Anaerocolumna chitinilytica: one gene and its partner. The protein of the gene in region 1 interacts with the protein of each later gene in a pairwise test. Links are inferred from orthologs where the notes say so. Each region holds a gene or a part of one and is shown in the gene's direction. Other genes may lie near its edges.

What was found.
Region 2: the proteins of recJ (region 1) and bsdcttw_RS11660 interact in binary tests that used the Escherichia coli proteins (3 or more experiments, as listed by UniProt). The link is inferred for Anaerocolumna chitinilytica from one-to-one orthologs.

What each region holds. Positions count from the first base shown.
Region 1 is NZ_AP023368.1:1,194,337-1,202,363, forward strand. What follows is about bases 4,580-7,553. They hold recJ (single-stranded-DNA-specific exonuclease RecJ), read left to right. Parts: upstream 4,580-5,165; coding sequence 5,166-6,941; downstream 6,942-7,553. Other genes in these bases: scfB (thioether cross-link-forming SCIFF peptide maturase), read left to right, coding at 4,580-5,062; bsdcttw_RS05195 (hypothetical protein), read right to left, coding at 7,054-7,553. In the rest of the region: bsdcttw_RS05155 (bifunctional diguanylate cyclase/phosphodiesterase), read right to left, coding at 1-14; tRNA guanosine(34) transglycosylase Tgt, read left to right, coding at 200-1,348; preprotein translocase subunit YajC, read left to right, coding at 1,377-1,712; bsdcttw_RS05170 (PHP domain-containing protein), read right to left, coding at 1,746-2,615; bsdcttw_RS05175 (TIGR04086 family membrane protein), read left to right, coding at 2,815-3,189; scfA (six-cysteine ranthipeptide SCIFF), read left to right, coding at 3,291-3,431; more of scfB, read left to right, coding at 3,608-4,579; more of bsdcttw_RS05195, read right to left, coding at 7,554-8,027. UniProt on the Escherichia coli protein: Single-stranded-DNA-specific exonuclease.
Region 2 is NZ_AP023368.1:2,680,339-2,686,130, forward strand. The notes cover bases 298-3,257. They hold bsdcttw_RS11660 (DNA topoisomerase III), read left to right. Parts: upstream 298-659; coding sequence 660-2,855; downstream 2,856-3,257. Other genes in these bases: bsdcttw_RS11655 (serine hydrolase domain-containing protein), read left to right, coding at 298-506. Also shown: more of bsdcttw_RS11655, read left to right, coding at 1-297; bsdcttw_RS11665 (elongation factor G), read left to right, coding at 3,293-5,173; bsdcttw_RS11670 (hypothetical protein), read left to right, coding at 5,343-5,657.

The sequences.
Region 1 (8,027 bases):
TTCCTGATAGACATAACGGTCTTCTTTCTAATGTAATTATTTAACATATTATCAAAAGTAAGAGAAAAAAGCAACAAATTTGGTAATAATACTATAAATTTTAGTTGAAAAAGCGTTCGCCAACAGGTATACTTGTACAGTAGCAATCAGCTTTTTTAATGAAAAGTAATTTATGCGGTAAAACAGATCGGAGAATATAATGTACAAGTTACTGGCAAAAGACGGAAGAGCCAAGCGGGGAGAATTTCATACCGTTCATGGCGTGATACAGACCCCGGTCTTTATGAATGTCGGAACAGCAGCGGCAATAAAAGGTGCAGTATCTACCCAGGACCTGCAAGAGATAAAAACGCAGGTGGAATTATCCAATACCTATCATCTACATGTAAGACCAGGAGATGAAGTGGTAAAAAAACTGGGCGGACTTCATAAATTTATGGTATGGGATAAACCAATACTTACTGATTCCGGTGGGTTTCAGGTGTTTTCCCTGGCAGGGCTTAGAAAAATCAAAGAAGAAGGCGTTTATTTTAATTCCCATATCGATGGGAAGAAGATATTTATGGGACCGGAAGAAAGTATGAGAATACAATCCAATCTGGCTTCTACTATAGCAATGGCATTTGATGAATGTCCCCCTCATCCGGCAGAAAGAAGCTATATGCAAAATTCTGTGGACAGAACTACCAGGTGGCTTGTTCGGTGTAAAGATGAGTTATCCAGACTGAATAGTCTGCCGGATACCATCAATAAGAACCAGATGCTTTTTGGCATCAATCAAGGTGGTACTTATAAAGATATTCGAATTGAACATGCCAAAAGGATATCCGAATTTGACCTGAATGGGTATGCTCTGGGAGGCTTGGCGGTTGGCGAGAGCCATGCGGAAATGTATTATATTCTGGAGGAAACCGTTCCTTATCTGCCTTTAGAAAAACCCACGTATTTAATGGGAGTGGGAACGCCCGAGAATATTCTGGAATCCGTTGAAAGAGGAGTTGACTTTTTTGATTGCGTCTATCCGGCAAGAAACGGTAGACATGGACACGCCTATACAAACCATGGTAAAATGAATCTGATGAATGCCAAATACGAACTGGATGGCGCACCGATTGAATCCGGCTGTGGCTGCCCTGTATGCAGGCATTACAGCAGAGCATATATCAGGCATCTGTTAAAGGCGAAGGAAATGCTGGGCTTAAGGCTTTTGGTAACTCATAACCTGTATTTCTATAATAATATGATGGAAGAAATCCGTGGTGCCATTGAAGAACAAAGGTATGCGGAATATAAGAAAGCTAAGCTGGACGGTTTTGCCGCAGGCAATTTCGCCGTAGGCGAAGAGTAAATAATATTTTATTTGTAGGAGGAACAATATGCAATTTGGAATTTTAACAAGTCAGGCCAGTGGACTTACATCTATGGCAACACTTATCATGTGGATCGTAGTTATGGTAGGTATCTTTTATTTTATGGCTATACGTCCCCAGAAAAAGCAGCAGAAGAAAATGGATGCTATGATGTCAACACTTGAAAACGGAGACAGTGTTCTGACTTCCGGTGGTTTTTTCGGCGTTGTTATTGATGTGATGGATGATGTGGTAATTGTTGAATTCGGTAATAATAAAAACTGCCGTATACCTATGAAAAAGACCGCAATTGTAGAAATCGAGAAACCTCAGGCAGCAGTAGCTTCCAAGGATAAAGAGTAATCACTTCAATAGGAATAATGAAAAGGTCCCTTATTACAGGGACCTTTCTTTTAAGCGTTTTTCCATAGGTTCTAAAAGAGTTTCAGGAATCAACAGATTTCCTTTTCCAGTGCCAAGAGCAATGTCTGGTTTATTATTGCCATGAAAATCAGAACCACCGGTTATCATTAGATTATAACGGTTGGCAAATCTTCTTACAATACCCTCATCGAAACCGGTGTTCATGGAATAGATAGCCTCAATACCATCCAAACCATAACCGGCAAAGAGAGAGATAATTTCATCCAATTGTTCCAGGTTATACTTATATAATAAGGGATGGGCAAGGACCGCCAGGCCTCCTGCCTGGTGTATAAGAGAAATGGCTGTTTCAGGGGAGAGATATTCTCTTGGAACATAGTAAGGAGAGGAGTCGTTTAAGTATTTTTCGAAAGCATCTTTATTGGATTTGGTATATCCATGCTCGGTCATATACTTGGCAAAATGTGCTCTGGTTAACACAGCTTCACCTTCAGCAGCCTTTAAAGCTTCAACGGTAATATTAATACCGGCGCCACGAAGTCTGGCAGTCATTTCTTCATTGCGTTCATTGCGTTTTTGAAGTGCTTCTTGCAGTGCATCATTTAAAACTTTATTATCAATATCAAGAAAAAGTCCAAGGATATGGATATCTCTTTTATTGTAAGCCACTGAAATCTCTGTACCTGGTATAATGCGCAAAGGGTTCTCGGAGTCAGATAGCAGTAATGCCGCTGTCTGAGCTTCTCTGATTCCGGCTAAGGTATCGTGGTCGGTCAATGCAATAGCAGAAAGAGACAAGGTAGCAGCAAGCCTGACCACTTCTGTGGGAGTTAACGTGCCGTCTGAGGCATTGGAATGTACATGCAGGTCAATATATCTCATAATAACCCCTTTCGCGTCTATGATTGGTAATTCGTTAATCTACCATTGAGTGCAAATCTGAATGTCAGCATATCATAAAACAATTCTACAAGCATTTTACCCTTTTTCCTATCCTTTTACAACCTTAAATTTACTGCTTGGAAGCATAGAAAGAACCTTGTGATAATATACTACTGTATAAAGTAAACGGAGGTATTTCATGGACAAAGTACTTAATCGTAATTCCAGGGTTACCGTCATATTAAAAGATTTAGTATTATCCTACATTGTAACAGGGCTTATGCTGTTTATACTGTCCTTTCTTATGCTGAAACTGGATGTTTCCAATAAGGTATTAAGTGGTGGAATAATAGCGACCTACATACTCTCTACCTTTTTAGGAGGATTTCTCTTTGGTAAAGGTGCTTCTCAGAAAAGATTTTTATGGGGCCTTTTAATCGGAGGTCTGTACTTCATAATTCTGTTTCTGATCTCCATACTTACCGGCTCTCTAATGGGGATGGAGATGTCCAGAGTCTTTACAGTAATGCTTCTATGCTTGTTTGGCGGTATGCTTGGCGGTATGGTATCTTAGCAGTTATGGTAAAAAATATCTTTTCAACTTGGGACAGATATGATATAATGGTTGCGGATATTGATGTTAAGAAATATCAAGGAATAAGAAGGAGGAAAATCATGAAACGTATTAAGACTTTAAATACAAGAAACCTTAAAGAATCCATGAAAAAAGGCGGCTGCGGTGAGTGCCAGACTTCCTGCCAGTCAGCATGTAAAACATCCTGCACAGTAGGAAACCAGAGCTGTGAAAACCAATAATTTCACGCTACCAAAGGTACATAGTAACGAATAGTTGCTTTAAAATCAATAAGCAATCATGTAAACTAAGCAGCGTCTTATAGTCGCTGCTTATTCCTTGTGTATGGGTAAGATTTGTACTCACGGCAACTGCCATTAGCTGCAGATTACTCATAAACAGATAGAAGGAGGAAAATTTGGTTCATCAGTATAAAAACAACGGATATAATATTGTTTTGGATGTGAATAGCGGTATGGTCCATGTAGTGGATGATTTAATCTATGATATTATAGAGTTGTATAATCAAGCAGATAGAAATGAGAAGCATCTGGCCGCAGAGCAGGCGAAAGAGGCTATCATACATAAAATAACCGAAAAATACAGTAAAGAAGAATATACCGACCTGTTTGCAGAATACATAACGGAAGGAAATACAGCTTCAGATGCTGTTAGTGCGGCAGTAAAAGAAGCTGTTTCAGACATAGAAGAGCTGATAAATGACGGAGCTTTGTTTACGGAAGATATTTATGAGAATTATATTTCAGAATTTAAATCCCGTTCAACCGTAGTGAAGGCATTGTGTCTTCATATTGCACATGACTGTAATCTTGCCTGTAAATACTGCTTTGCAGAAGAAGGAGAATATCAGGGAAGACGTGCTCTTATGAGCTATGAAGTAGGAAAGCAGGCCTTGGATTTCCTCATTGCCAATTCCGGCAACCGAAAAAACCTGGAAGTGGATTTCTTTGGCGGTGAGCCTCTGATGAACTTCGAAGTTGTGAAAAAGCTCGTAGAATACGGCAGAGAACAGGAGAAACTTCATAACAAGAAGTTCCGTTTTACGCTTACTACCAATGGAATTCTTCTGAATGATGAAGTAATGGAATTTGCCAACAAAGAAATGGCCAATGTAGTACTTAGCATTGACGGAAGAAAGGAAATCAACGATTTGATGCGCCCTTCCAGAAACGGAAAGGGAAGCTATGATATCATTCTTCCGAAATTTGAAAAGGTAGCAGAAAGCAGAAACCAAAATAACTACTATGTAAGAGGAACATTTACCCATAATAATCTGGACTTTTCAGAAGATGTAATTCATCTGGCTGAGCTGGGCTTTAAGCAGATATCCGTAGAGCCTGTTGTGGCACTTCCGGAGGAGAGTTACGCTATCAAAGAAGAGGATGTAGAGAAGGTTTATGAAGAGTATGATAAATTAGCAGCTTATATCCTTCAGAAAAAAAAGGCAGGTGAAGGCTTTAATTTCTTCCACTTTATGATAGACTTGTCCGGCGGTCCATGTGTAGCAAAGCGTCTTTCCGGCTGCGGTTCGGGTACGGAATATATGGCAGTTACACCTTGGGGTGACTTGTACCCTTGCCATCAGTTTGTAGGGGAAGAGAAATATCTCATGGGAAATGTCTTTGAGGGAGTGAAGACACCGGAACTGCAGGAAGAATTTAAGTGCTGTAACGTATATTCCAAAGAGAAATGTAAGGACTGTTTTGCCAAGTTCTATTGCAGCGGAGGTTGTGCTGCCAACTCTTATAAATTCCACGGAAGCATTCATGATGCCTATGACATCGGCTGCCAACTGGAAAGAAAACGTGTTGAGTGTGCCCTTATGATCAAAGCTGCGGAAGCAGATCTCTAGAAATCGGACAAAGACTTTTAAGAAAGAATGCCTGTCTGACCGCCTGAAATAACGGGCAGCCGGACAGGCATTTTCGAATAGGTTTTACAGAAGTGAGGACTCTATGGAAAAGTGGGTACTAAGGAATAAAAAAGCAGATTTTGAATCTATTATGCAAAAGCATAGTATCAGTGAATGTCTTGCGAGGTTGATTGTAAACAGAGGGCTGCTTCAGGAAGGGGATATCGATTTATACCTAAATCCAGACTACAGCAGGATTTGCACACCTTATGGTATGAAGGATATTACAAAGGCCTGTGAAATATTAGAGGATAAAATAAATCGTTCACTTCCAATTCGGATAGTAGGGGATTACGATGTGGATGGAATCTCTTCCACTTACATACTCTATAAGGCATTAACCCTTTGCGGGGCCAGGGTGGATTATGAGATACCGGACCGTATCAAAGACGGATATGGGATAAATGAGCAGATAATTGATGCTGCCTTTGAAGCTGGAATAGATACCATATTAACCTGTGATAACGGAATTGCTGCCTTAGCACAGGTACAAAAGGCAAAGCAGCTTGGAATGACAGTTATTATAACCGATCATCATGATATTCCTTACATAATGGAGGAGGAGAAGAAGAGGTATCTGCTGCCGGAAGCAGATGCAGTAGTTAATCCGAAGCAGGAGGAGTGTGAGTATCCGTTTAAGCAGTTATGTGGGGCAGCTGTCGCTTATAAGCTCATGGAAGTTCTGTTTAAAAGCAACGGGATAGACGAAGCAGAACTAATACCTTTGCGGGAAATCGTTGCTATAGCCACAGTCTGTGATGTAATGGAATTAACAGGAGAGAACCGTATCCTGGTAAAAAAGGGTTTGGAACTTCTTAGAAAAACCGAAAATCTTGGCTTACGGGCACTTATGGAAATGAACGGAATTGCCTTGGAGAATTTAACTTCTTATCACTTGGGATATGTCATCGGTCCTTGTCTCAATGCAGGCGGAAGGCTGGACACAGCTAAAAAGGGGTTGAGGCTTCTTTTGGCAGAGAGCCGGGAAGATGCCAGGAAGCAAGCAGAAGAGTTAAAGAATCTGAATGATTTGAGAAAGCAGATGACAGAGGAAGGGTTGTTTGGAGCCGTTTCCATGATAGAAGGCTCCGGTTTAAAAGAAGATAAGGTATTAGTTGTTTATCTTCAGGAATGTCATGAAAGTCTCGCGGGAATTATAGCAGGAAGGTTAAGGGAAAAGTACAATAAACCGGCCATTGTATTAACCAAGGCTCATGAGATGGTAAAAGGCTCCGGGCGTTCTATCGAAAAGTATAATATGCACGAAGAACTTACCAGAGTGGCGGAACATCTCACGAAGTTTGGAGGTCATCCTATGGCAGCGGGTATGTCATTGACCATAGAAGCGATAGAACCTTTTCGAAGCAGTCTAAATAAGAATACAATTTTAACTGCGGAAGACTTGATTCCCAAAGTCGTAATTGATATAGTACTGCCCTTAGGATTAATTACAGAGGAAATGATTGAAGAGCTAAAGGTCTTAGAGCCTTTTGGAAAAGGAAATGAAAAACCTTTGTTTGCGGATAGAAGTCTATCTGTGTTAAAACTTTCAGTAATCGGAAAAAATAAAAATGTTATTAAGCTGCTGGTAAGAAACCAATATGGAAAAGAAATGGAAGCTATGTATTTTGGTGATACATCAGGGTTTCTTGAAGGCCTTTATGATAATTACGGCAAAACTGAAGTGGAGCGTGCCTTTACACATAGAGAAAACAAGATAAAGCTGTCACTGACTTATTATCCTACTATAAATGAATACAATGGAAACCGTAGTATTCAAATAATTATACAGAATTATCTTTATGAAAAGGCAGAGTAAGACAGGGATACATGAAAAGACTGTTATCTTTTTCATTTAGGCAGTATCACAGATAAATATGAAAAGGAGTTGTTTTAAGCTAATTTGTTTAAAGCAGCTCCTTTTTCGTAGACTAATTTACACTTTCTGCCGGATTAAAAATTGCCAGGATGCTTTGGTATTGATTGCTATTTAAAGGTACATAGCCTCCAGCTGTAGTATAACCTGCCTGATTCACGAAGATTTGAGTTAATCCGCTGGGGTATAATAATTCTGTATTGTCCCAGAGTATCTGTTTTCCGCATCTGTCAATTACAGCAATATAAGCATGGTCCACGTTATTTACAATAAGGCTTCCGCCCAGACCGTAATTACCTTCCGGAGTCTGCAGTACAGAACTCATATTAAAGGCTTCATTCTGGAAAGACCATATAATATTGCCGCAGGCGCCGATTTCCATTACCACAGATTTGGCGGCAACAATAAAATGACCATTTGCCGTTTCTTTAATATCGCTGTCTAACAGTACATATATCTCGTACTCATCATATATTTTACTCCATATAATATTCCCGGCAGGATCCAGCCTGAGAATATAAATATTACTGTTTAATCCACCCGGAAGAAGATGATATCCGGATAATATATAGCCGAGATCTTTTGTCTGATTGATAGAGTATGCGACACCGCTGCTGAATTTTTTATCCCATTGAAGATTGCCGTCGGAATCAAATTTCAATACCCATGTAAATAAATTAGAGGTCTCCTTTTCTCTGATTAACCCTGTAACGGCAAAGCCTCCGTCAGCAGTGGCGGTTACATCATAACCGTCTGTTTGTTCATTTACATTTCCCAGTTGCTTTTCCCAGATTTTTTCTCCTGCTTCATTCAATTTTACTATCCAGAGATATTCGTCTCCTGCAAATTCTGAATAAAAGTAAGAACCGGTAGCAATGAAATTACCGTCTGAAATCTGGGTAATAGCTTGAAAGAAATCGGAATATTGGGAAGTATATTCCTTATACCATATTAGGTTTCCATCACCTGCTGCCCGCAGGGCAAAGGCGGAGGATTTTGAGTTTACATCAAATAACCTGCCAGCAAGGA
Region 2 (5,792 bases), 1.5 Mb from region 1 along the record:
CAAATACCTATCGTGCTGATGATAAAGGTGGTTTAACTCTATATACTGCTAATAACCTTGGAATCATTCAAAGCATGGACAGAGAACCGGCATATGAGGCTGGAGGAGCCGGATTAGTTTCCACCATTGATGACTATTCCAAATTCTCACTTATGCTTATGAACGGCGGAAGCTATGAAGGAGTTACCATACTTCATCCCAAAACAGTTGCATATATGACCACTAAAGTATTAAATAAAAGACAGCAAAAGGGTATGGAGTCATGGCTGGAGTTAGAGGGACATAGTTATGGAAACCTTATGAGAGTATTAGTTGATACGACAAAAGCTGGAACTATCGGCAGCCTTCATGAATATGGTTGGGATGGCTGGCTTGGCTGTTATTTTTCTAATTGCCCTACGGACAATTTGAACTTTCTTTTCATGACGCAGAAAACAGATGCAGGTACCATGGAAATCACCAGGAAGTTAAGAAACATAATCATCAGCAGCTGCGCTGAGGAATAAACATAGGCTGCCGGATTTATATATTGGATGAAAGCATATAAGCTTCATCGCGGTATAGAAATCCGGCAGTTTTTAATTTTATTTCTTCCCGTATTATGTTAAAATAAATGAGAACTTAAGAAATAGAGTAAATCGGGCAGCATGGAGGTCTAAATGAAATCACTGGTTATTGCAGAGAAACCCTCTGTAGGAAGAGATATTGCAAGAGTATTAAGATGTAATAAGAATATTAACGGTGCTTTGGAAGGGGATAAATATATTGTTACCTGGGGTTTGGGACACCTGGTAACACTCGCTGATCCGGAAGAATACGATGACAAATATAAGGAATGGAAGATGGAGCATCTGCCGATGCTGCCGCATAAATTTGAACTGGTGGTTATTAAGCAGACAGGTAAGCAATATCAGACTGTAAAGACGCAAATTCATCGAAATGATGTATCTGAAATCATAATTGCTACCGATGCGGGCCGAGAAGGTGAATTAGTCGCAAGGTGGATTCTGGAGAAAGCCAACAATAAAAAACCTGTGAAAAGATTATGGATATCATCTGTAACGGATAAAGCAATAAGGGAAGGGTTCTTAAAACTGAAAGACGGAAAGGACTATGAGAATCTCTATCAGGCGGCAGTGGCCAGAGCGGAGGCGGACTGGATTGTGGGGATGAATGCTACCAGAGCCTTAACCTGTAAATACAATGCAAGTCTTTCCTGCGGACGAGTTCAGACACCAACATTGGCTATGATAGCAAAAAGAGAAGAAGATATCAAAAAATTTGTTCCGGTACCTTATTTTGGACTAATCGGCAGGGTAAATGGTTTGACGCTGACCTGGCGGGATGTTAAAACTAAGAATACCACGACCAATGATAAGAAACAGATTGAAGAGCTTAAAGAAAAGCTTACCGGAAGAGAAGGTACCGTTACGGAAGTTAGTACAGTGTTGAAAAAATCCTATTCCCCGGGATTGTATGATCTAACAGAGCTTCAAAGAGAAGCAAATGTACGTTATGACTTTTCAGCAAAAGAGACCTTAAATATTATGCAGCGCCTTTATGAAAACCATAAAGTCTTAACCTATCCCAGAACGGATTCTAGGTATCTTACAACTGACATTGTTGGAACATTGAAAGAAAGGCTGGAAGCTATAAGTACCGGACCTTATAAGAAATTGGCGGCTGTTCTTACAAGAAAGCCTATTGCAGCAAATGCCTCCTTTGTAGATAATCAGAAAGTAAGTGACCATCATGCGATTATACCCACGGAGCAGTATGTCAATCTTGAGAATATGAGTTCAGATGAGAGAAAGATTTATGATATGGTAGTAAGACGCTTCCTGGCTGTTCTATATCCCCCTTGTGAGTATGAAGAAGCCACAATAAAGGTTGAAGCAGGTGGAGAAGAGTTTATAGCTAAGGGTAAGATTATTAAGTCTGCCGGATACAAAGAAATCTATGAAAATATATCGGAAGAGGCTTCTTTAAAAGAAGAGAACGGTAATATTCAAGAGAATCAAAAATTGCCTAAGATAGCAAAAAATGATATCTTAAAACCTATCGTATTTACAATAACAGAAGGTAAGACAAAGCCACCGGCATATTTTACCGAGGCAACACTTCTTTCCGCCATGGAGAACCCCATTCATTTTCTGGAACAGAAGGATAAGGAATTAGTCAAAACTCTTGGGGAAACCGGTGGTCTTGGAACTGTTGCCACTCGTGCGGATATTATTGAAAAGCTTTTTAATTCCTTCCTGATGGAAAAGAAGGGCAAGGATATCTTCATAACCTCTAAGGGGAAACAACTTCTAAATCTGGTTCCGGAGGACTTAAAAAAACCGGAACTTACGGCATCCCTGGAAATGAAGCTAGCTAGGGTTGCAAAGGGAAGCCTGAAAAAACAGGACTTAATGAAGGAAATGACCGACTATACGAAAGAAATCGTAGAAGAGATTAAAACAGGTGAAGGTAATTTTAAGCATGACAATCTTACAAATAAGAAATGTCCTGTCTGTGGTAAGAATATGTTGGCGGTAAACGGTAAAAACAGTAAAATGTTAGTGTGCCAAGACCGTGAATGCGGTCACAGGGAGACTACCAGCAGAACCAGTAATGCCAGATGTCCGGTCTGCCACAAGAAGATGGAATTAACTGGTCAGGGTGATAATCAGACATTCACTTGTTCCTGCGGCCACAAGGAAAAGCTTTCTGCTTTTCAGGAAAGACGAAAAAAAGAAGGCGCAGGTGTCAGTAAAAAGGATGTAGCTAAGTATATGAATCAAATGAAAAAGGAAGAACAGACGCCTGTTAATACTGCTTTTGCAGATGCTTTTGCTAAAATTAAGCTTTAGCAGTATGAAAAAATAAGAAAAAATAAGAAACAATAAGATATATACAGCTTATGTATGAAATCTTCGGTATATGCTTGTGATAAGTTGTAAAGACACGAATAGGATAAAACAATTATAACTGATTTTGAGAATTGACTTTGAAACTTATGTATTGTATTTTATAAGAAGAAAACAAATTGAAGGAGGCTGAAATATGCGCAAGTCTATAAAAACAGAGAACAGAATAGGAAAGATGCAATCAGCCGGCCTAGGTACTTGTATATAATCCAGTGTTCCATAAAAAGTTGGAACAAGGATTTTATGTAAATTATAACCACAGTCGATGACTGTGGTTTTTTGCGCCTAAAAACAAGATTACCCATGTCAGGCAACCCGCTCGTTCTCAGAAGGGGAGCTGCTGATTACCAAATGAAGATTAGAAAGAATGGGTGATCGTGATGAATATTTTAAATATCGGTATAATGGCACATGTAGATGCAGGAAAAACAACAGTGACAGAAGGATTTCTCTATCATAGCGGAATTAAGAATTCCATGGGAAATGTGGATAATGGAACGACCACAACAGACTCAATGGAACTGGAGAAGAAACGGGGAATGACAATTCGTTCTGCTACCGTATCTTTTATGATTGGAGAAATCAAAATCAATCTGATTGACACACCAGGGCATATGGACTTTATTGCAGAAGTTGAGAGGTCTCTATCAGTCCTTGACGGAGTAATTCTTGTTATTTCTGCAAGAGAAGGAGTTCAACCTCAGACTCGTGCCATTTTTAATAAATTAAAGCAAATGAAAATACCGGTAATCTTCTTTGTGAATAAGATAGACCGTATAGGTGTTAATCTGGAGGAGATTTATCAACAGATGCGACAGCAGCTCACTGAGAATTTCTTATTAATGCAAAAAGTAATTTACCAATATGGTGCGGCAGAACAAAGCTTTGAAATTATTGAGAAGAGTTATGATGAGCCGGATATGGCAGAACAGATAATTCTCCATTCTGAGAAACTTCTTGATAAGTATATGAAAGAGGAAATGATTACTGCAGATGATTATGAGAAAGTAATCCGTTCCCGCAACCGTTATGGAAAACTTTATCCGGTTTATCATGGAACTGCACTTTGGGATATTGGAATAACGAAATTAATGGAAGCTATCGGCAAGTGGTTTGTACCAAGAATTTGTAATAATAAGGATTTGTCTGCCTATGTTTATAAGGTATTGTTTGATGAACATAAACATAAGCTTATCTTTCTCCGTGTATTTTCAGGTGAACTAGTACTAAGAGAACACATTCTGGTCGAAAGAGACCAGCAGGAGATGGTTGTTCGTAATTTATTCGGTTTAGAAAATGGAAAATTGGTTCCAAAAAATAAAGTTCAGGATGGAGACGTAGCGGTAATTACGGATGCCAGAGAACTTGTGTGCGGTGATTGGATTGGTGGAAGGACCAAGCTTGCCTTAAATAAGCAGACAGAACCTCTGCTGCAAGTAGGTATAAGACCAATACCGGCAGCTGCCAGAAGAGAATTGTTAGAAGCATTGCAAATATTGACCATAGAAGATCCCTATCTGGATTTGAATATTGATGAGGAAACAGAAGAAATAAAGCTTAAGCTTTTTGGCAATTTGCAAAAGGAGATATTGCAAGCCTTGCTTTTAGAGAGATTTCATCTGGAAACTGAGTTTGACAGTGCGATAACGGTTAAGAAGGATAAACCGATAGACCAGATAACCTGCATTGTTCCCATCAACAGTCCAAGTAATCTGCTGCGGGCCGGAGTAGGCCTAACACTTGAACCTCTTGAAGAAGGAAGCGGCTTTTTTTATGAAACACAGGTTTCATACGGAGACCTTACGAAATCCTTTCAAAATGGTGTGAAAGAAGGTGTAGAGAAGGGAATCCGCAAAGGACTTCGTGGTGAAGTAGTGGATACGAAGGTGACTTTTCTTTATTCTGATTATTGCAGTGTAACCAGTACCCCTGCAGATTTTAGAAAACTGGCTGAAAAAGTTGTTTACCAGGCATTAAACAGTATCGGTGTAAAAACCATGGAGCCTGTTATGAACTTTATCCTCACCGCACCACAGGGTTGTGAAAAGAAAATTATGACTGAGTTAGTGAGAATGAATGCTTTGATGGAAGAAACAAAATATACCCAAACAGAAATGATAATAACGGGAAAAGTAACACTGGAAGCCAGTAAAGATTTTTCGGTGGTTCTCTTTACCCTAACAGAGGGCAGAGGAATCTTCGAAACTTCTTTCTGGCAGTACAGAGAAGAAGGAAAGCTATACAATAGTGAAAAATATTAATATTTAACCCTTATAATTATATTTCTTCATGTAATCTCCATATGGCCATGGTATAAGTTATTGTAATGCATTAGTTATCCATCAAGTTGGCTGAAATCATATTTGCGGAATACTTCAAGCAGCATGACTGATAGTATAAAATGTGCAAAATGAAATTCCAGGAGGTTATATGAATTTTAATAGAAATAAAAGAGGTAATAGCACCAGGGAACACAGTCCTATGAAACATATGCTTCATATGATACTTTGTTGCGGGATACCGGCACTTATCATAATGACTCTTCCTTTTATAGCCCGTTATAGCCCGGCTGCAGCAGGTTTACTGGGAATTATAGCACCTTTTATCTGTCCTGTTATGATGGGAGGGATGATAATCATGATGCTGCGAAGCGGAAAACACAGCTGTTGCAGTAACGAAGAGGGAACACCAGAATCGGTAACGAAAGCGGAGCAAGAACATGCCTTACCCACTAACAAGGAATAGATTTTAAGACGAATAAAAACTTCTGTCACTCCTTAGACAGAAGTTTTTTATTCGTCATACATAATACAGCTCGTATATTATGGGATACTCGTACATATCTTGTATACATAAAGAAATCGTAACAGAGGGCAGCAG